DNA from 3 places in the Streptomyces sp. NPDC096176 genome. Region 1 is predicted to be linked to each of the others. Evidence: riboswitches for the same ligand, from Rfam matches in the RefSeq annotation. Region 1 holds a riboswitch; each other region holds the start of a gene.
The links. Region 1 has a riboswitch for cobalamin ahead of ACIQ7Q_RS19830 (cobalamin biosynthesis protein). Riboswitches for the same ligand answer to the same signal wherever they lie in the genome.
Positions count from the first base shown of each region.

Region 2: it holds a riboswitch for cobalamin, as region 1 does, so the genes downstream of both, ACIQ7Q_RS27555 ((2Fe-2S) ferredoxin domain-containing protein) here and ACIQ7Q_RS19830 (cobalamin biosynthesis protein) in region 1, are expected to answer to the same signal.
Region 3: it holds a riboswitch for cobalamin, as region 1 does, so the genes downstream of both, ACIQ7Q_RS03520 (ribonucleoside-diphosphate reductase subunit alpha) here and ACIQ7Q_RS19830 (cobalamin biosynthesis protein) in region 1, are expected to answer to the same signal.

Region 1 is NZ_JBIWFV010000006.1:480,533-487,177, forward strand. It holds gene ACIQ7Q_RS19820 (putative cobaltochelatase) at 1-488, opposite strand, end outside; gene ACIQ7Q_RS19825 (cobyric acid synthase) at 697-2,244, opposite strand; gene ACIQ7Q_RS19830 (cobalamin biosynthesis protein) at 2,241-3,194, opposite strand; cobalamin riboswitch at 3,284-3,422, opposite strand; gene ACIQ7Q_RS19835 (hypothetical protein) at 3,555-3,776, opposite strand; gene ACIQ7Q_RS19840 (anion permease) at 3,789-5,024, opposite strand; gene ACIQ7Q_RS19845 (class II aldolase/adducin family protein) at 5,266-5,931, shown strand; gene ACIQ7Q_RS19850 (alpha/beta hydrolase) at 6,415-6,645, shown strand, end outside.
Region 2 is NZ_JBIWFV010000011.1:193,014-199,658, forward strand. It holds gene ACIQ7Q_RS27535 (ABC transporter ATP-binding protein) at 1-321, opposite strand, end outside; gene ACIQ7Q_RS27540 (FecCD family ABC transporter permease) at 318-1,400, opposite strand; gene ACIQ7Q_RS27545 (ABC transporter substrate-binding protein) at 1,397-2,632, opposite strand; cobalamin riboswitch at 2,861-3,045, opposite strand; gene ACIQ7Q_RS27550 (hypothetical protein) at 3,362-3,682, shown strand; cobalamin riboswitch at 3,735-3,859, shown strand; gene ACIQ7Q_RS27555 ((2Fe-2S) ferredoxin domain-containing protein) at 3,934-4,326, shown strand; gene metE (5-methyltetrahydropteroyltriglutamate--homocysteine S-methyltransferase) at 4,462-6,645, opposite strand, start outside.
Region 3 is NZ_JBIWFV010000001.1:725,237-731,881, reverse strand. It holds gene ACIQ7Q_RS03535 (GntR family transcriptional regulator) at 81-845, shown strand; gene ACIQ7Q_RS03530 (DUF3311 domain-containing protein) at 1,034-1,315, shown strand; gene mctP (monocarboxylate uptake permease MctP) at 1,312-2,946, shown strand; cobalamin riboswitch at 3,093-3,264, shown strand; gene ACIQ7Q_RS03520 (ribonucleoside-diphosphate reductase subunit alpha) at 3,398-5,752, shown strand; gene ACIQ7Q_RS03515 (ribonucleotide-diphosphate reductase subunit beta) at 5,752-6,645, shown strand, end outside.

The DNA.
Region 1 (6,645 bases):
TCGACATAGGAGGCGCCCATGGCGGCCGCGTCGAGCAGAAGGTCCACAAGATGATCATGAAGAAGATTCACCTCGTCGACGTACAGGATTCCGCGATGCGCGTCGGCGAGGAGCCCGGGCTCGAACGCCTTCACACCCTCCGAGAGCGCCCGCTCGATGTCGAGCGCGCCGACGAGCCGGTCCTCGGACGCCCCGACGGGCAGCTCCACCATGCGCGCCGCCCGCGCCTCCATGGCTGCCCCGCCCTCGTGCGGTCCGTCCGGACACGACGGGTCCGGCGCGGCGGGCGCACAGGAGAAACGGCACCCGGCGACCACGGGCACGTCGGGCAGCAGGTCGGCGAGGGCACGTACCGCGGTGCTCTTCGCGGTGCCCTTCTCGCCGCGCACGAGCACGCCGCCGACAGCCGGGCTCACCGCGTTGAGCAGCAGGGCCAGCCGCAGGTCGTCCATTCCGACGACTGCGGTGAACGGAAATCGGGTGCTCATGTGGCGATCACTCCTTCGCGTGGCGGCTGTGACGCATCGGTGCACGGCAGATGATGATGTTCGGCATGGTGGTCACGTACTCCCCGGCCCATGCGGGGGACGGTCCGCCCCTCGACGCGCCGGGACCGCACGAGGCGAAGTGCTCCCCGCCCGTGCGGGGATTGCCCGGGCTCGGGTGGCCGTCGCCGGGCGCGAGCGCTGTGGTCCCTCACGGCGCCCCCGGGGGGACGAACGGCAGCCCCTCCGGCGCCCCGTTCTCGATGAGCCGCAGCAGCGCGTCGGTGTCCGCGTGTTCCTCGATCAGATCGCCCAGCCGGTCCAGCTGCTCCTCGCGCAGCGCCCCGAAGCTCGTGTCCGGCGCGGGCACGAAGCGCCGGCCGGCCTGCGCCGCGACCTCCCGCAGAAACGCCCGCCGGAAGCCGTCGCTCTCCAGCGACCCGTGCCAGTGCGTCCCCCACACGGCGCCGACCCGGCAGCCGTCCAAGAAGGCTTCGCCGCCCATGACCTCGGCCACGCCATGATGGATCTCGTACCCTTCGACGCGCTCCCCGAGGGCCTCGCCGACGGGCCTCGTAAGGGTCTTGTCCGGCGCGAACCGCACACGCACGGGCAGCAGTCCGAGCCCCTCGACCTCACCGGCACGCGACTCGACGTCGTCCTCGATGTGTTCGCCCAGCGCCTGGAAGCCGCCGCAGATGCCGAGCACCGGCCGCCCCTGCGCGGCCCGCCTCGCCAGTGCGTCCGCCAGCCCGCGTTCCCGCAGCCACGCCAGCGCCTTCACGGTCCCGCGCGTGCCCGGGACGACCACCAGGTCGGCGTCCACGAGTTCCTCGGCGCGGTCCACGAACCGCACCACGACGCCCGGTTCGGCGGCCAGCGCGTCCACGTCGGTGAAGTTCGACATCAGCGGCACCGCGCAGACCGCGACCCGCAGCACGTCCTCACCGACGGGCGCCGCGACCACCGACTCCCGTACGGCGCCGCGCAGCGACACCCGCAGACCGTCCTCCTCGTCGATGCCGAGCCCGTGCGCGTACGGCAGGACGCCGTACGTCCGCCGCCCGGTGAGCCCGAGCAGCATGTCCAGCCCCGGCTCGAGCAGGGTCACGTCACCGCGGAACTTGTTCACGAGGTAACCCGCGACGAGCGACTGGTCCTCGGGGCTCAGCAGCGCCGTCGTACCGAAGAACTGGGCGAACACCCCGCCCCGGTCGATGTCCCCGACCACCAGCACCGGCAGCCGTGCGGCGCGCGCGATGCCCATGTTCACGATGTCCGTGCGCCGCAGATTGATCTCGGCCGGACTGCCCGCCCCCTCGCAGATCACGGCGTCATACGTGCCCCGCAGTTCCTCCAGACACGCCATGACCGGCTCGAACAACTCCCGTTTCCTTCCGCCGTGCAGACCCTTCCCGGCGGACGATCCGCCGGCGGTCCCGAAGAAGCCGCGGGCGCTCAGCTCACCCACCGGCTTGCCCATCAGCACCACCTGGCTGGAACGGTCGCTGCCGGGCTTCAGCAGCACCGGGTTCATCAGGGCGGTCGGCTCCACACGCGCGGCCTGCGCCTGCATGGCCTGGGCGCGCCCGATCTCCGCGCCCTCACGCGTCACGAACGAATTGAGGGACATGTTCTGCCCCTTGAAGGGCGCGACCTTTACCCCTTGCCGCACCAGCCAACGGCAGATCCCCGCCGTGACGACGCTCTTGCCGGCGTCCGAGGTCGTCCCGGCGACCAGCAACCCCCCACCGGTCATGCCGGCCTCCTCCCGCCGCGCCCTGCGCGCAGCATCCGCCCCGTGGCACAGACCACCAGGGTCAGCAGGCCGACACGCCGCGACAGCCGCACCGCCCGCCCGATGTCGTCGAACTCCACCGCCCGGCCGTCACCGTTGAGCACCGGACGGTGCTCGACCCGGCCGCCGTACGAGAGAGTCCCGCCCAGCCGCACCCCCAGCGCGCCGGCGAACGACGCCTCGACCGGGCCGGCGTTGGGGCTGGGGTGCTTGCCCGCGTCGGCCCGCCAGGCCCGTACGGCGCCCCGCGGATCCGGCCCGCTCGCGGCCGCCAGGATCGCGGTCAGCCGCGCGCCGGGCCACCCCGCCACGTCGTCCAGACGCGCCGACGCCCAGCCGTAGCGCCGGTAGCGGGGCGACTTGTGGCCCACCATCGCGTCCAGGGTGTTGACCGCACGGAAGCCGACGAGGCCGGGCACGCCGGCCAGCGCGCCCCACACGAGGGCGCCCACGACCGCGTCGGAGGTGTTCTCCGCGACGGACTCGACGACGGCGCGGGCGATCTGCTGCTCGTCCAGGGCCTGCGGATCGCGCCCGCACAGATGCGGCAGCCGTTCACGTGCCGCCTCGACGTCCCCGGTGGCCAGCGCGTCGCCGATGGCGGAGGCCTCACGCCCCAGCGTCGTACCCCCGACGACGGCCCACGTGGCGGCGGCGGTCAGCGCGATCGACGCGGCGGGGGAGCGGCGTGCGGCACGGCTTGCCAGCGCTGCCGCGGCGGCGGCACCGCCCGCGCACACCGCGGTGTGCAGCGCGCCCCGGCCGCGGTGGTCACGCCACAGGACACGCTCGACGGCGGCGGCCATCCGTCCGAACGCGGCGACCGGATGCCCACGGCGGGGATCGCCGAGGAGCAGGTCACCGACGAGGCCGGCGGCGGCGCCGTACACGAATACTCGGTCGGCACGCACGGGATCAGCGATCCCGGAAAGGGTGTCCGACGGACAGGGCTGTACCGCAGCCGGGCATGAGACGAGTCCTCACTCAGGGTCCGCGCCCTGGTTCGACGTGACCGGCGGTGAGAGTTCCTGGCTCCCCGGGGATCGTGCTTCCCGGGTGACAGTGGCGGGACCGCGCCGGATTCGCACCGGACTTCCTCTTCTGCCGCCGTTGATGGCCCCGGCAGTCCACCATGCGCGCGAACGCCCGTCAACTCGCCATTGACCTGCGGCGGGACAGTGTGCCGAGCCCCACACCGGTGCACACACGAAGGCCGGGCCGAAGGCACCCGCAGGTGTCCTCGACCCGGCCTTGTGAGGGTCCGTCGGTCGTCAGGCGACGATCAGATAGATCCCGTAGGAAACGGCCGCCGCGCAGAGCGCGAAGCAGGCGTACGCGCCCGTGCGTGCCAGTGCGCCGGAGCCTCCGGCCTGCGAGGCCGCCTCCTGCTTGGTCAGGCCCACGATGCCCAGGGTGAACAGGCCCACCAGGGCGACGGTGGCGACGAGGCTCACGCCGAAAACGGAGCCGAGAGCTGCCCAGTCGATCTTCATGCTGCTGCTTCCTTACACCGTGGCCGGACGTGCCGGCTCGGGCTCGGCCGGGGCCGGGATGGTGGCCTTGATGTCGCCGGCGGGCGGCGGGGTGACGGCCGCGATGGCGGTCGTGACGACGCCCGCACGCTCATCGGTGCCGTCGGCGTCCACGTCGTTGACGTTGGTGTGGTCGACGACCTGGCGGCGCGAGATGAACCAGATCGCGGTGCACGCGGCGACGAGGAAGACGGCGACGGCCGCGACACCCCAGTCGCCCTGCTTGGTGACGTACTCGGAACCCGCCGCGACGAGGCCCGCGGCCGGCAGGGTCAGACCCCACGCCACGAACATCCGGGTGGCGGTGGACCAGCGGACCACACCGCCCTTGCGGCCGAGGCCGGCGCCCATGACCGCGCCGGAGCAGGAGTGGGTCGTCGACAGGGAGAAGCCGAGGTTCGACGAGGCGAGGATGACGCTGGCCGCGCTGGTCTGGGCGGCGAAGCCCTGCTGCGGCTGGAGGTCGGTGAGGCCCTTGCCCATGGTGCGGATGATGCGCCAGCCGCCGAGGTAGGTGCCGAGCGCGATCGCGACACCGGCGGAGACGATGACCCACAGCGGAGGGTTGGAACCGGGGGCGATCACATTGCCGGCCACGAGAGCCAGCGTGATGATGCCCATCGTCTTCTGGGCGTCGTTGGTGCCGTGCGCCAAGGAGACAAGACCGGCGGAGGCGATCTGTCCGGCGCGGTAGCCCTTCGCCGTGGCCTTCTCGTCGGTCTTCCGGCCGAGCCGGTATGTGAGCCGGGTGGCCAGCATGGCGGCGAGGCCCGCGACGAGCGGTGCGGCGACGGCCGGGATCAGGACCTTGGTGACGACGACGCCGCCGTTGACCCCGCCGAAGCCGACCGAGGCGACCGTGGCGCCGATCAGACCGCCCATGAGGGCGTGCGAGGAACTGGACGGCAGACCCACCAGCCAGGTGGCCAGATTCCAGAGGATGGCGCCGACGAGCGCCGCGAAGATGACTTCAGGTGAGATGCCTGATTCGTCGACCAGACCGCTGGAGATCGTCTTGGCGACCTCCACCGACAGGAAAGCACCGACGAGATTCAGAACGGCAGACATGGCCACCGCTGTCTTGGGCTTCAGTGCACCGGTCGAGATGGTCGTCGCCATCGCGTTGGCGGTGTCGTGGAAACCGTTCGTGAAATCGAACACGAGCGCTGTCACGATCACAATCGCGAGCAGCAGGGTGATGTGTTCCATTTACCCAGGCAATCGTTTGACGTCATTGACTCGGGGACCGTAGGCAACCTGGATGAACGGAAGGTGAACTGAGTCAGGCTACCCGGTGTCTCCAAGTGGTGTCCGGGGGCCGCTTGTCTGGTTTCCGCCCCGGGCGCCGCTCCTCGCAGCCACTCGAACACCCTCCGTGTCCCCAGTGGCGTCGTCGGGCTCTCGTCGGACCGTCGTCGGGCCGTCGGACCTTCGGTGACAGGATCACGGTATGACTGATGAGGCGCGGCACGACGCGATCGAACGGGCATGGCAGGACCTCGTGGACACGGCCCGCAGGACGGCCGCCGAGGGACTCGTGGTGGGTACCTCCGGAAACGTCTCCGTACGGGTCGGCGAGCTCGTCCTCGTCACGCCCAGCGGAGTGCCGTACGACCGGCTCACCCCGCAGGACACCGTCGGCGTCGACCTCGACGGCACACAGGTCATCGGCACCCTCGCCCCCACCAGCGAGCTGCCGCTGCATCTCGCCGTCCACCGCGAGACCGGCGCGCGCGCAGTCGTCCACACCCACGCGGTGCACGCCACGGCGGTCTCGACCCTGGTCCCCGAGCTTCCGCCGGTCCACTACATGACAGCCGCCCTCGGCGGCCCCGTCCGCGTCGCCGCATACGCCCTGTACGGCACGGAAGAACTGGCCCGGAACATGCTCCACGCCCTGCGCGACCGTACGGCCTGCCTCCTGCAGAACCACGGAACGATCACCTACGGCGACACCCTGGCCCAGGCCTACGACCGCACGGCGCAACTGGAGTGGATGTGCCGCCTCTGGCTGACGGCGTCCTCCATCCCGGGCCGGACGCCGAGCCTGCTGTCCCCCACCCAGCTGGCGGAGGCGTCTGCCCGACTACGCGGTTACGGCCAACAGCCCCGCTGACGCCCGCGGTGCGGGCCGCCTCCCCGCCGCCGCGCCTTCCGCTCATCGGGCCCGTCCCCCTATGCCATGGCGCAGTGGGGTTCCGGGCCCCCACCCCGCGCTCCGCCCCCACCCCGCGCTCCGCCCCCGGTGCCGGGCGGGGGACTTCGGGACCCGGCACCGCGCTCCCTCTCCAGTGTCGGGCGGCGCGGGGGCGCCATCGCTCGCGTCTCACGGCCCGAGGCGCGGGGTCGGGGATGTGGGGCGGCATTTGTCCGCCTTGAGGGGGCGGGTCGGGGTTCGAAACCCGGCCTTCGACGAGCGGGGGCAAGCCTCGGCGTGCGAGCGCGATGCGCGGGGGGTTTCGGCTCGATGCCGGCGCGTCACGCGCCCGCCGGGGAGCGTGACGCCGCGGCCCGGCGGCAGTACCCGCCGGGCCCCGCGGTGCCACACGCGCGGCTCCGCCCACTGGCCCCCGCCCGCGCCCCCGCACACACTGGACAGGTGCGCCCGGCTACAGCGACGGCAGCGGCCGTCACCACCCTGATCGGAGTCGGCGCGGCCGCGGTCGCGGCCGGCCGTTACGCGAGCCACGTAGCGCTGAGGGCGCAGGCCCACCGGCCCCTGCCGGGCGACCCTCGGCTCACCGTGCACGAGACCGCACCCGGCAGGGTCGTCCTGACCCGCAGCCTGGCGTCGCTGCGCCCCGGGACGTACGGGCTCGAGGGGTCGGGC
Region 2 (6,645 bases), on a different contig from region 1:
CGCCAGCCGGCGGGCGAGCGCGGCCGGCGAGGTCTGCGCGAGGTCGGCACCCCCGATGCGGATTCGGCCCCCGAGGGGTGGCAGGAGCCCGCACAGGGTGCGCAGGAGCGTGGACTTGCCCGCGCCGTTGGGTCCGAGCAGGACGGTCAGCTCGCCGGCCCGCGCCTGGAGGTCGAGCCCCGACAGCACGGCATGTGCCGCTCCGCGCCGGTGCGACGACCGGGTGCGGTAGCCGACGGCGAGCCCCTGGGTTTCCAGGCCGCCGGGGCGGTCCGGTCCGTCGGTGGTGTCCGTGGCGGGTTCGGTCATCGTGTCGGTCACGAGGCCACTCCTTGTACGCCGCGACGGCTGCGGATCAGGAACGCGATGACGACGGGGGCGCCGAACAGCGAGGTGATGGCGTTCAGCGGCAGCACGGAGTCGGTGCCGGGCGGCTGGCTCAGCAGCGCGCACGCCAGCGCCAGGAACGCCCCGGCGAGCATGGACGCGGGGATCAGCGCCCGGTGGTCCGAGGTCCCGAGGGCCACCCGTGTCAGATGCGGCACCGCCAGGCCCAGGAAGGCGACCGGGCCGCAGAACGCGGTGGCCGCGCCGGCCAGGAGCGAGGTGCCGAACAGGGCAAGATCGCGGCAGCGCCGCACGTTCAGGCCCATGGTGCGGGCGTAGTCCTCGCCGAGCAGCAGGGCGTTGAGGCGCTTGGCGGTCAGCAGCGCGGTGAGCAGGCCGAGGCCGATGACGGGCAGCATCACCTGGAGGTCGGGCCAGGTCGTGGCGCTGAAGCTGCCCAGGCCCCACATCACGAACTGCTGGGCCCGTTCGGGCCGGGCGTAGACGAGCATCGCGCCGACCACCGCGGTGGCCGCCGAGCCGATCATGACGCCGATGACGAGCAGGGTGACGGCCGACCGGACCCATCGCGACAGGAGCAGGACGAGGGCCAGCACGGCGGCGGCGCCCATCGAGGCGGCCAGCACGACGCCCACCCGTCCCAGCCCGGCCAGGTCTCCGGTGAAGCTCCCGGCGACCCCGCCACTGCCGACGACCACGGCGGCGACACCCATGCTGGCGCCCGAACTCACGCCCAGGGAGAACGGGTCGGCCAGCGCGTTGCGGAACAGCGTCTGCATCTGCACGCCCGCCACCGCGAGGGCGGCGCCGACGACGGTGGCGGTCAGCGCGCGCGGCAGCCGTACCTGCTCGACGATCACGGACCAGCGCGGGTCCTCGGCTCCGCCGCCGAGAAGGACCCGCACCACCTCCGCGACCGGCACCCGGTGGGAGCCGGTCGCGATGGTGAGGACGAACAGCGCGGCGGTACCGGCCGTGAGAGTGAGGACGACGGCGAGGCGCCGCACCGTTCTCGGCGCGGTCGGCTCGGCGGTCACCTGCTGGTCCGTCACGCCTTGGGCACCGGCTGGTAGAAGGTGAAGTTGTGGCCCTTCGCCTGCTCCGGGTGCATCAGCGCGAACAGGTCGGCGAGGACCAGGTCCGGGCGCAGCACACCCCGTTCGAAGTAGTCGTTGCCGCCGCCGGGGCCGAGCGCCTTCTGGTTCGTCCAGACCGCGCCGGAGGTGACGGCCTTCAGCTCCCCGTACCGGCTGTCGGCCTTCACCGCGTCGGCGGTGGACTTCCACTGCTGGTCGGCGATCCAGACCGGGGCCTCGCCGCCCTTGGCGTACACGGCTTCGAAGTTCAGCTGGAGGTTGCCGGTACCCGCATCGCCGGCCCACGGGTAGGTGCCGCCCGCGTCCTTGATCAGCCGGGCCGCGTAGCTGCCCCCGGCGGGCATGTACCAGGTGCCCTGGTACATCGTGCCGGGCAGGATCTCGACGGGCTTGGCCGCCTCGACCACTCGCGCGCCCTTCTCGGCGACCTTCCGGTAGTCGGCCTCGATGGTGCCGAACAACTCGCCGGCGCGCTTCTCCGCCCCGGTGAGCGCGGCCATCGCCTTCACCCACTCGGCGCGGCCGAGCGGACTAGGCTCCAGCCACTCGGCGTTGGCGACCACCGCGACGCCCGCCTGGCGCAGCTTCGGGTACTGCGGGTCGTCGGTGCCCTGGGTCATCAGCACGTCCGGCTTGGCACCGATGACCGTCTCGGCGTTGAGGGTCTGGTCCTTGGCGTACTCGGTGACTTTCCCCGCCTTCACCCGCGCGATCACCTCTGCGGAGGAGATGTTCGCGGTGCTCGCGACTCCCGTCAGCACGTCCAGGGTGCCGGTCTCGGTGAGCAGCGGCACGTGGGTGGTGGAGGCCGAGTACAGGCTCTTGACGGGGACGGTGACCTGCTGGGCCGACGCCAGTTCACCCGTCAGCTTCGGCTTCGGCGCGCCGCACTTGACCAGGACGTACGACTCGGGCTTCCCCTTCGGGTAGGGCTCCTTGACGGTGAGGACCTGGTAGCTCTTCTCGTAGCGGAGCGTGAAGTTCTTGGCGTGCTTCACCTCCGACTTGACCGGGAAGTAGTCCTCGGCCGGGTCGAAGTTCTTGACGCAGCCCTGTCCCGCGGCCGTCGCCTTGGCATCGGCGGGCCGGCCGGAGTCGCCGCCGCACGCGGTGGAGGTGAGGGCGGCGGCGAGGACAGCCGCGGCGGCGGCCTGACGACGGCCGGGCATGGGGGACCGTACGGACACAGATGACTCCAGGTGGCGTGCGTGGCAGGGCGCACCGGCAGCGCGCGGCGCGCGATGCGGCGTAAGGGAGGGAACCCGCTGAGGGCGGAGGCCGTCAGAACCAGGGGTAGGGGGCTGACGCGTCAAGCGGTACGGACAGACTCCGACGGGCCATGGGCAGCACGAGGCTGCCACCACACCTGAGCAGGCACACGCGTGCCACCGCCTCTCCTGGGGAAATCCGCCCCGTACATCGAGGTGCGACGGCGTGAGTCTCCTGACTCGGGATCACGGCTTCTCCGGCCTTCCCACCCCGGACGGGGCGGTGGCCTCGGGTGGAGTCGCTCCCCCTACACAGTGGCGGTACCGTGCCGGAATCTCACCGGCTTCCTCGTTCCGCCGTCGCTTGTCGGACGGAAGCATGGCAGAGGGGGCCGTCGCTCCGCCAGACCCACCTCTGTGCGTTCAGCCACAGGACGCGGCCTGAGGTCCGCGCACGCCGCATGTTCGCCGCCGAATTCGTCTGCTACGAGGTCGAGTTGGCGTGGGCGGAACGGCTGTGGGTGGGCTTCGCGGACACGTTCGTGCCCGGCTGGTACGACTCCGGCACCGGCCGGATCGCCATCCTCCTCGGCCAGGGCGCCCTCTATCTGGCCGTTCCGCTCGGCCTGCTGTTCTACGTCCGGCACCGCATCGGAGCGAACACGTGGCGCCGGTTGCACCGCTTCGTCATCGTCGTCTATGTGCTGTGTGTGGCACACCCTGCTGTACGGCACCAACGTCTTGTACGGCGAGTGGCCGCGCACCGTGCTGTGGCTGCTGCAACTCCCGGTCGCCGCGTTGCTCTTGCTGCGCCTGCTGCGTCCCGCACGGCGGGCCGAGCGGCTGGGCGCACCCAGGCGGCGCGAGGGCGCGTCGTTGCCGGGCTGGGTGGTGCGGGCCGCCGGCCGGGTGGTCGCCGGGGCCGTCGTGGTGGGGCTCCTCATCGTGATGACATCCGGCCATGACGGCGGCCGGGAACGCCCGGCCGAGCCGCCCGCGACGAGCCCGCACGCTCATGAGCCCGAATGATCCGGGCAGTTGGCTGATGGGATGATGACCGGCGACAGGGCGACGACGGTCCGAGGAAGCCGGTGCGAATCCGGCGCGGTCCCGCCACTGTGATCGGTGAGCGGATCCCGAACGGGCCACTGCCCCGCGGAGGGCGGGAAGGCCGGGACGAGCTGCGAGCCGAGAGCCAGGAGACTCACGTCGTCGCCTCCTCGAAGGACACCGGAGCGGATTTCCCCGGAAGAGAGGGGTGTTTCGGCGTGTCCGAGACAATGGGCGGTGAGGCGTACGCCGTCGAGGTGCCGGCGCGACCGGTCGGCGGTGTGCCCTGCCGGGTCGTCGTGTGCCGGGACTGCTGCTGCGGCACCTCGAAGGTGACCGGCGTCGACCACGCCGCACAGACCGCGCGCCTGCGTGCCGAGGCTCCCGTACGTGTGTCCGCCTGCCTGGACGTGTGCGAGCAGGCAGGCGTGATCGTTGTGCGGCCCTCGTCCGCCGGGCGGGCGGCCGGAGCCCGGCCGGTGTGGCTGGGCCTGGTCAACGACCCGGACGCGACAGAGGACATCGCCGCCTGGGTGCGGGCGGGCGGCCCCGGCGTCGCGCCCCGTCCGGAGATCCTCGACCTGTACACCTTCACCCCGCCGCGCCGCCGCACGGCTTCCTGAGCACCGGCGAGCGCCACGGCTCACAGAGGCAGCGGGGCGATGCCGCGGTCGGGATGGCGCGGGCCGAGGAAGACGACGATGCGGCGGCCGGTGGGCCGGGACGTCCAAGACGTCCCGGCCCACCGGAACCTGCGGTCAGGAAGCGGACAGCTCGCCGCGGACCGTGCGGGCGGCGGCGACCAGGTTCTCCAGGGAGGCGCGGGTCTCGGGCCAGCCACGGGTCTTGAGACCGCAGTCGGGGTTGACCCACAGCCGCTCCGCCGGGATGGCCTTCAAGCCGGTGCGCAGCAGCGCGGCGGCTTCCTCGGTGCTCGGGACGCGCGGGGAGTGGATGTCGTACACCCCCGGGCCCGCCTCGCGGGGATAGCCGTGGGCGGCGAGTTCTCGGGCGACCTGCATGTGCGAGCGGGCGGCCTCCAGGCTGATGACGTCGGCGTCCAGGTCGTCGATGGCCCGGACGATGTCGCCGAACTCGGCGTAGCACATGTGGGTGTGGATCTGCGTGTCCGGGCGCACTCCGCTCGTGCTGAGCCGGAACGCTTCGGTCGCCCAGGCCAGGTAGGCAGGGTGGTCGGCGGAGCGCAGCGGCAGGGTCTCGCGCAGGGCGGGTTCGTCCACCTGGATGACGGATGTGCCGATGGCCTCGAGGTCGTTCACCTCGTCGCGCAGGGCGAGCGCGACCTGACGCGCCGTTTCGCCGAGCGGCTGGTCGTCGCGGACGAAGGACCAGGCGAGCATGGTGACCGGGCCGGTGAGCATGCCCTTGACCGGCTTCTCCGTGAGGGACTGGGCGTACGTCGTCCAGCGCACCGTCATCGCCTCGGGCCGGGAGATGTCGCCGGCCAGGATCGGCGGTCGGACGTAGCGGGTGCCGTAGGACTGGACCCAGCCGTGCTGGGTGGCCAGGTAACCGGTGAGCTGCTCGGCGAAGTACTGGACCATGTCGTTGCGTTCGGGCTCACCGTGCACCAGGACGTCCAGGCCGGTCTTCTCCTGGAAGACGATCACCTCCTGGATCTCGGCCTTGATGCGCTCCTCGTAGGCGGCCGTGTCGATGCGGCCCGCGCGCAGGTCGGCGCGGGCGGTGCGCAGTTCGCCGGTCTGCGGGAAGGAGCCGATGGTCGTGGTCGGCAGCAGGGGCAGCCCGAGGTGGTCGCGCTGGGCGGCGGCCCGCTCGGCGTACGGCTGGGAGCGGCGCGCGTCGGCGTCCGTCACGGCCTCGGCACGAGACCGGACGGCAGGGTCGCGGGTGATCGGCGAGGCGGCGCGGGAGGCGAGTTCGGCGCGGTTGGCGGCGAGTTCGGCGGCGATCGTGTCCGTGCCCCGGGCGAGGCCCTTGGCGAGCGTGACGACCTCGGCGGTCTTCTGCCGGGCGAAGGCCAGCCAGCGCAGGATCTGCGGCTCGATGTCTCGCTCCAGGGCCGTGTCGATCGGCACGTGGAGGAGGGAGCAGGAGGCGGACACGTCGACGCGGTCGGCGAGGCCCAGCAGGATGCCGAGCGTGGCGAGCGACTTCTCCAGGTCGTTGACCCAGACGTTGCGGCCGTTGACCACGCCTGCGACCAGGCGCTTGCCGGGCAGCCCGCCCACTGCGGCGAGCGCGTCGAGGTTCGCGGCGGCGGCCTCGGTGAAGTCCAGGGCAATCCCGTCGACCGGGGCCTTGGCCAGGACGGGAAGCGCGTCGCCGAGCCGGTCGAAGTACGAGGCGACGAGGAGCTTGGGCCGGTCGGTGAGGGCGCCGAGCTCGCGATAGGCGCGTGCGAGGGCGTTCAGTTCCGCCGGCGTGCGGTCCTGCACGAACGCCGGCTCGTCCAGCTGCACCCACTCGGCGCCGGCCGCGCGCAGATCGGCGACCACCTCGGCGTACACCGGCAGCAGGCGGTCCAGGAGAGTGAGCGGCTCGAAGTCCGCGGGCACGCCCGGGGCGGGCTTGGCGAGCAGGAGGTACGTGACGGGCCCGACCAGCACGGGCCGGGCGGTGTGACCCTGGGCGAGGGCCTCCTTCAGCTCGGCGACCTGCTTGCCGGAGTCGGCCGTGAAGACGGTGTCCGGGGCCAGCTCCGGCACCAGGTAGTGGTAGTTCGTGTCGAACCACTTGGTCATCTCCAGCGGCGCCACGTCCTGCGTACCGCGCGCCATCGCGAAGTAGCCGTCCAGCGCGTCCGCCTCGACGGCGGCACGGTGTCGCTCGGGGATCGCGCCCACCATGACGGTGGTGTCCAGGAGATGGTCGTAGTACGAGAAGTCACCGGTCGGGATGTCGTCGATACCGGCTGCGGCCAGCTGCTGCCAGTTCGTGCGACGGAGCTCGGCGGCGGT
Region 3 (6,645 bases), on a different contig from region 1:
ACCGGTCCGTGCCACCATGTGAGCCGCAGCAGACGGAGGAGCCGGTGACGGCAGGAGCGCAGCAGTCGGGAAGGCGGACCATGACGACGGACTGGGGCGGCACCGAGGCCGAGGGCGGGGCGCAGACCCGCACCGCGCGCGTGCCCAAGTACTACCGGCTCAAGCGGCACTTGCTGGACATGACGGAAACCCTGCCGCCGGGCACGCCCGTGCCGCCGGAGCGGACACTCGCCGCCGAGTTCGACACCTCGCGCACCACGGTCCGTCAGGCGCTCCAGGAACTGGTCGTCGAGGGCCGGCTCGAACGCATCCAGGGCAAGGGCACGTTCGTCGCCAAGCCCAAGGTGTCGCAGGCGCTCCAGCTCACCTCGTACACAGAGGACATGCGCGCACAGGGCCTCGAGCCCACGTCTCAGCTGCTGGACATCGGATACGTCACAGCGGACGACACCCTCGCCGGACTGCTGGACATCGCGGCCGGCGGCCGGGTGCTGCGCATCGAGCGGCTGCGGCTGGCCAGCGGCGAACCGATGGCCATCGAGACCACGCACCTGTCCGCCAAGCGCTTTCCGGCGCTGCGCCGCAGTCTGGTGAAGTACACCTCGCTCTACACGGCCCTCGCGGAGGTGTACGACGTCCATCTCGCCGAGGCCGAAGAGACGATCGAGACCTCCCTGGCCACCCCGCGCGAGGCCGGCCTGCTCGGCACGGACGTGGGCCTGCCGATGCTGATGCTCTCCCGCCACTCGCTGGACGCCCAGGGCGAGCCCGTGGAGTGGGTCCGCTCGGTCTACCGGGGGGACCGGTACAAGTTCGTGGCACGGCTGAAGCGCCCGACCGACTGACTACTTGAACTGCCCCGACAGCTCAACCGACATGGCGCCGCAGCCCGTTGCGGCGCCATGTCACGTTTTGGCCCCAAGGGCGCGAAGTCGTTGCCGTACCGATATACGGACGGGGGGTGACTCGACGCGAACGGCTCGCCTAGATTTCCTGCCCATTACACAGGTGTTCAGTGAGGGGACGGAGCCGCATGTCCGCAGTGCCCGAGGCGCCACAAGCGCCAGAAGCGCCCGAAGCGAAACCGCCGGTCATCACCCCGGTACGCGTCATCATCGCCCTCTGCCTCTTCGCGCCTTTTGTGGCGATGCTCTGGGTCGGCTCCTACGCGAAGCCCGAACCGACGTTCATCGGCATGCCGTTCTTCTACTGGTACCAGATGCTCTGGGTCCTGATATCGACGGTCCTCACGATGATCGCCTACACGCTCTGGCAGCGTGACCAGCGCTCCCGCCAGGGAGGTGCGTCCCGATGAACGACGGCGTGAACGGCGTCGCGCTCGGCGTCTTCATATTCTTCTTCCTGGCCGTCACGGTCATGGGCTTCCTGGCCGCGCGCTGGCGCAAGGCCGAGAACGAGAACAGCCTCGACGAATGGGGCCTCGGCGGCCGGTCGTTCGGCACCTGGGTGACCTGGTTCCTGCTCGGCGGCGACCTCTACACCGCCTACACCTTCGTCGCCGTCCCGGCGGCCATCTACGCGGCGGGTGCTGCCGGCTTCTTCGCCGTCCCGTACACGATTCTCGTCTACCCCCTGATCTTCACCTTCCTGCCGCGGCTCTGGTCGGTGTCGCACAAGCACGGATACGTCACCACCTCGGACTTCGTCCGCGGGCGCTTCGGCTCAAAGGGCCTGTCCCTGGCGGTCGCCGTCACCGGCATCCTCGCCACCATGCCGTACATCGCGCTCCAGTTGGTCGGCATCCAGGCCGTGCTCGACGTCATGGGCGTCGGCGGCGGCGAGAGCACCCACTGGTTCATCAAGGACCTGCCGCTGCTGATCGCCTTCGGCGTGCTCGCGGCCTACACGTACTCGTCCGGACTGCGTGCCCCGGCGCTCATCGCCTTCGTCAAGGACACGCTGATCTACATCGTCATCGCCGTGGCGATCATCTACATCCCGATCAAGCTCGGCGGCTTCGACGAGATATTCGCCAGTGCCGGTGAGAAGTTCGCACAGGTCAACGAGGCGACGGGCAAGCCGACCGGTGCACTGGTGCCCGGCGAGATGGGTCAGTGGGGCTACGCCACCCTGGCGCTCGGCTCGGCACTGGCGCTCTTCATGTACCCGCACTCGATCACGGCGACGCTCTCCTCGCGCAGCCGTGAGGTGATCCGCCGCAACACCACGATCCTGCCGCTGTACTCGCTGATGCTGGGTCTGCTCGCGCTGCTCGGCTTCATGGCCATCGCGGCCGGTGTGAAGGTGACCAACGGTCAGCTGGCCATCCCACAGCTGTTCGAGAACATGTTCCCGGACTGGTTCGCGGGTGTCGCCTTCGCCGCGATCGGCATCGGCGCGCTGGTGCCGGCGGCGATCATGTCCATCGCCGCGGCGAACCTCTTCACCCGGAACATCTACAAGGACTTCCTCAAGCCCGACGCGACCCCGGCCCAGGAGACCAAGGTCTCCAAACTCGTGTCGCTGCTGGTGAAGGTGGGCGCCCTTGCCTTTGTCCTCACCATGGACAAGACCGTGGCGATCAACTTCCAGCTGCTGGGCGGCATCTGGATCCTACAGACGTTCCCGGCGCTGGTGGGCGGCCTGTTCACCCGCTGGTTCCACCGCTGGGCACTCATCGGCGGCTGGGCGGTCGGCATGATCTACGGCACAGCTGCCGCCTACGGCGTGGCGAGCCCGACGCAGAAGCACTTCGGCGGCTCGTCCGCGGAGATCCCGGGCATCGGGGAGATCGGCTACATCGGCCTCACCGCGTTCGTGCTGAACGTCGTCGTCACCGTGGCCCTCACCTTCGTCCTGCGGGCGGCCAAGGCCCCTGACGGCATCGACGAGACCAGCCCGTCCGACTACACGGCGGACGCCGGCGACCCGGGCGTCAAGGTGGAGCTGCCGCCGGCCACGGCGGGCGCACCCGGCGGTCACTGACCGGTCGCGCGGCAAAGGGCCGCATGCGCCTCCCGGAGGGGAGGCGCATGCGGCCCTTTGGCTTGGGAGGGCCGGTCATGGACCCTCACCTCAGCGACCACGACAGCGGGACCAAGGCCCGGCGCCGGGCGATCGGCTTCATTGTCTGAGACACAACATATGGGGGTGTCCGACTCAACCGCCCCCACATGTATGCTCATCTCGCTGTCGCCGCAGGGGAATCCGGTGCGAATCCGGAACTGTCCCGCAACGGTGTGATCCGGTGCGCTTTGCCGTATCCGACAAGTCCGAGGACCTGCCGACGGTGCATCCGGTTCGACCGATCCGGGTGCCGAGACGTCCGGGCCTCGCGGTTGGGCCGGTGGACGCCGTGCGCCGTGCCCGCCTCCCGGGCCTGCCCGCGTGGCCCCACCTCCCCGCAAGGCCCAGAGCCGAGCGAGGAGAGCACCAGGTGACCATCGCGCCAGCCGATCCGGTCTCAGCGACGGAGAAGGACGGTCCCGGGACCGCACTGCTGCGGACACTGACGGACCTCACGGCCGACCTGCCCGACACCGACCCGGGCAGGGTCGCCGCCGCGGCGCTGCGCGGCCGGAACGCCGGGTCGGACGAGGCCGAGCTGCGATCCCTCGCCACCGACGCGGCCGCGGGCCTCATTTCGGAGGACCCGGCCTACTCTCGGCTCGCGGCACGCCTGCTGACCCGCACGATCGCCGACGAGGCGGCAGGGCAGGGCGTGGAGTCCTTCTCGTCCTCGGTCGCCGTCGGCCACCGCGAGGGCCTGATCGCCGACCGTACGGCCGCGTTCGTGGCGCTGCACGCCGCCCGGCTGGACGCGCTGATCGACACCGACGCCGACGACCGGTTCGGCTACTTCGGTCTGCGCACGCTCTACAGCCGCTATCTGCTGCGTCACCCCATCACCCGCCAGGTCGTCGAGACGCCCCAGCACTTCATGCTGCGTGTCGCCGCCGGTCTGGCGGAGGACGAATCGGTACGCGCTCTCGACGAAGTCGCGTCGCTGTACGCCCTGATGAGCCGGCTCGACTATCTGCCCTCCTCCCCCACGCTTTTCAACTCGGGCACCCGGCACCCGCAGATGTCGTCCTGCTACCTGCTGGACTCGCCGCTCGACGAACTCGACTCGATCTACGACCGCTACCACCAGGTCGCCCGGCTCTCCAAGCACGCCGGTGGCATCGGGCTCTCGTACTCCCGTATCCGCGCCCGCGGTTCGCTGATCCGCGGCACCAACGGGCACTCCAACGGCATCGTCCCGTTCCTGAAGACGCTCGACGCGTCGGTCGCCGCGGTGAACCAGGGAGGCCGGCGCAAGGGCGCCGCCGCGATCTACCTGGAGACGTGGCACGCGGACATCGAGGAGTTCCTGGAGCTGCGCGACAACACCGGTGAGGACGCCCGGCGTACGCACAACCTGAACCTCGCGCACTGGATCCCCGACGAGTTCATGCGGCGCGTCGAGGCGGACACGCAGTGGTCGCTCTTCTCACCGGTCGACGTTCCCGAGCTGGTCGACCTGTGGGGCGACGAGTTCGACGCCGCCTACCGCAAGGCGGAGGCGGCGGGCCTGGCCCGCAAGTCGATCCCGGCCAGGGACCTGTACGGCCGGATGATGCGCACCCTCGCCCAGACCGGCAACGGCTGGATGACCTTCAAGGACGCGTCCAACCGCACCGCGAACCAGACCGCCGAACCCGGCCGGGTCGTGCACTCCTCGAACCTGTGCACCGAGATCCTCGAGGTGACGGACGACGGCGAGACGGCTGTGTGCAATCTCGGCTCGGTCAACCTCGGGGCCTTCGTCAGCGACGACAGCGGCGACGGCATCGACTGGGAGCGGCTGGACGCCACTGTCCGAACCGCCGTCACCTTCCTCGACCGGGTCGTCGACATCAACTTCTACCCCACCGAGCAAGCCGGCCGTTCCAATGCCAGGTGGCGCCCGGTGGGCCTCGGCGCGATGGGCCTCCAGGACGTCTTCTTCAAGCTGCGGCTGCCCTTCGACTCGCCCGAGGCGAAGGCCTTGTCGACGCGGATCGCCGAGCGGATCATGCTGGCCGCGTACGAGGCGTCCTGCGACCTCGCCGAGCGCAACGGCCCCCTGCCGGCCTGGTCCGAGACCCGCGCGGCCCGCGGCGTGCTGCACCCGGACCACTACGACACCGCGCTCAACTGGCCCGAGCGCTGGGACGCCCTGCGCGCCCGTGTCGCCTCGGTCGGCATGCGCAACTCGCTGCTGCTGGCCATCGCCCCGACGGCAACCATCGCCTCGATCGCGGGCGTGTACGAGTGCATCGAGCCGCAGGTCTCCAACCTGTTCAAGCGCGAGACGCTCAGCGGTGAGTTCCTCCAGGTCAACTCCTACCTGGTGGAGGAGCTGAAGCGGCTCGGCGTCTGGGACGCCCAGACGCGGGAGGCGCTGCGCGAGTCGAACGGCTCCGTACAGGGCTTCGGCTGGGTCCCGGCCGAGGTACGGGCGCTGTACCGCACGGCCTGGGAGATCCCGCAGCGCGGCCTGATCGACATGGCGGCGGCCCGTACGCCGTTCCTGGACCAGAGCCAGTCGCTGAACCTGTTTCTGGAGACGCCGACGATCGGCAAGCTCAGCTCGATGTACGCGCACGCCTGGAAGCAGGGTCTGAAGACGACGTACTACCTGCGCTCCCGCCCGGCGACCCGCATCGCGCGCGCCGCACAGGCGACCATCCCCGTCCAGCAGGCCACCGACCCCGATGCCGTCGCCTGCTCCCTGGAAAACCCCGAGTCCTGCGAGGCCTGCCAGTAATGCCGGAGAACACCACCAAGAACCTGCTCGACCCGGGCTTCGAACTGACCCTGCGTCCGATGCGCTACCCGGACTTCTACGAGCGCTACCGCGACGCCATCAAGAACACCTGGACCGTGGAGGAGGTCGACCTCCACTCGGACGTCGCCGACCTCGCCAAGCTCACCCCGTCCGAGCAGCATCTGATCGGCCGGCTGGTCGCCTTCTTCGCGACCGGCGACTCGATCGTCGCGAACAACCTGGTGCTCACTCTCTACAAGCACATCAACTCCCCGGAGGCGCGGCTGTATCTGTCGCGCCAGCTGTTCGAGGAGGCCGTGCACGTCCAGTTCTATCTGACGCTGCTGGACACCTACCTCCCCGATCCCGAGGACCGTACGGCCGCCTTCGCGGCGGTCGAGAACATCCCGTCGATCCGGGAGAAGGCCCAGTTCTGCTTCAAGTGGATGGACTCCGTGGAGACCATCGACCGGCTGGAGACGACGTCGGACCGCCGGCGCTTCCTGCTGAACCTGATCTGCTTCGCCGCCTGCATCGAGGGCCTGTTCTTCTACGGCGCCTTCGCCTACGTGTACTGGTTCCGCTCCCGCGGTCTGCTGCACGGCCTGGCCACCGGCACCAACTGGGTGTTCCGCGACGAGACGATGCACATGAACTTCGCCTTCGAGGTCGTGGACACCGTCCGCAAGGAGGAGCCGGAGCTGTTCGACGACGAGCTCCAGCAACAGGTCACGGACATGCTGCGCGAGGCGGTGGAGGCCGAGCTGCAGTTCGGCCGGGATCTGTGCGGTGACGGCCTGCCGGGCATGAACACCGAGTCGATGCGCGAGTATCTGGAGTGCGTCGCCGACCAGCGGCTCACCCGGCTGGGCTTCGCCCCGGTGTACGGCTCG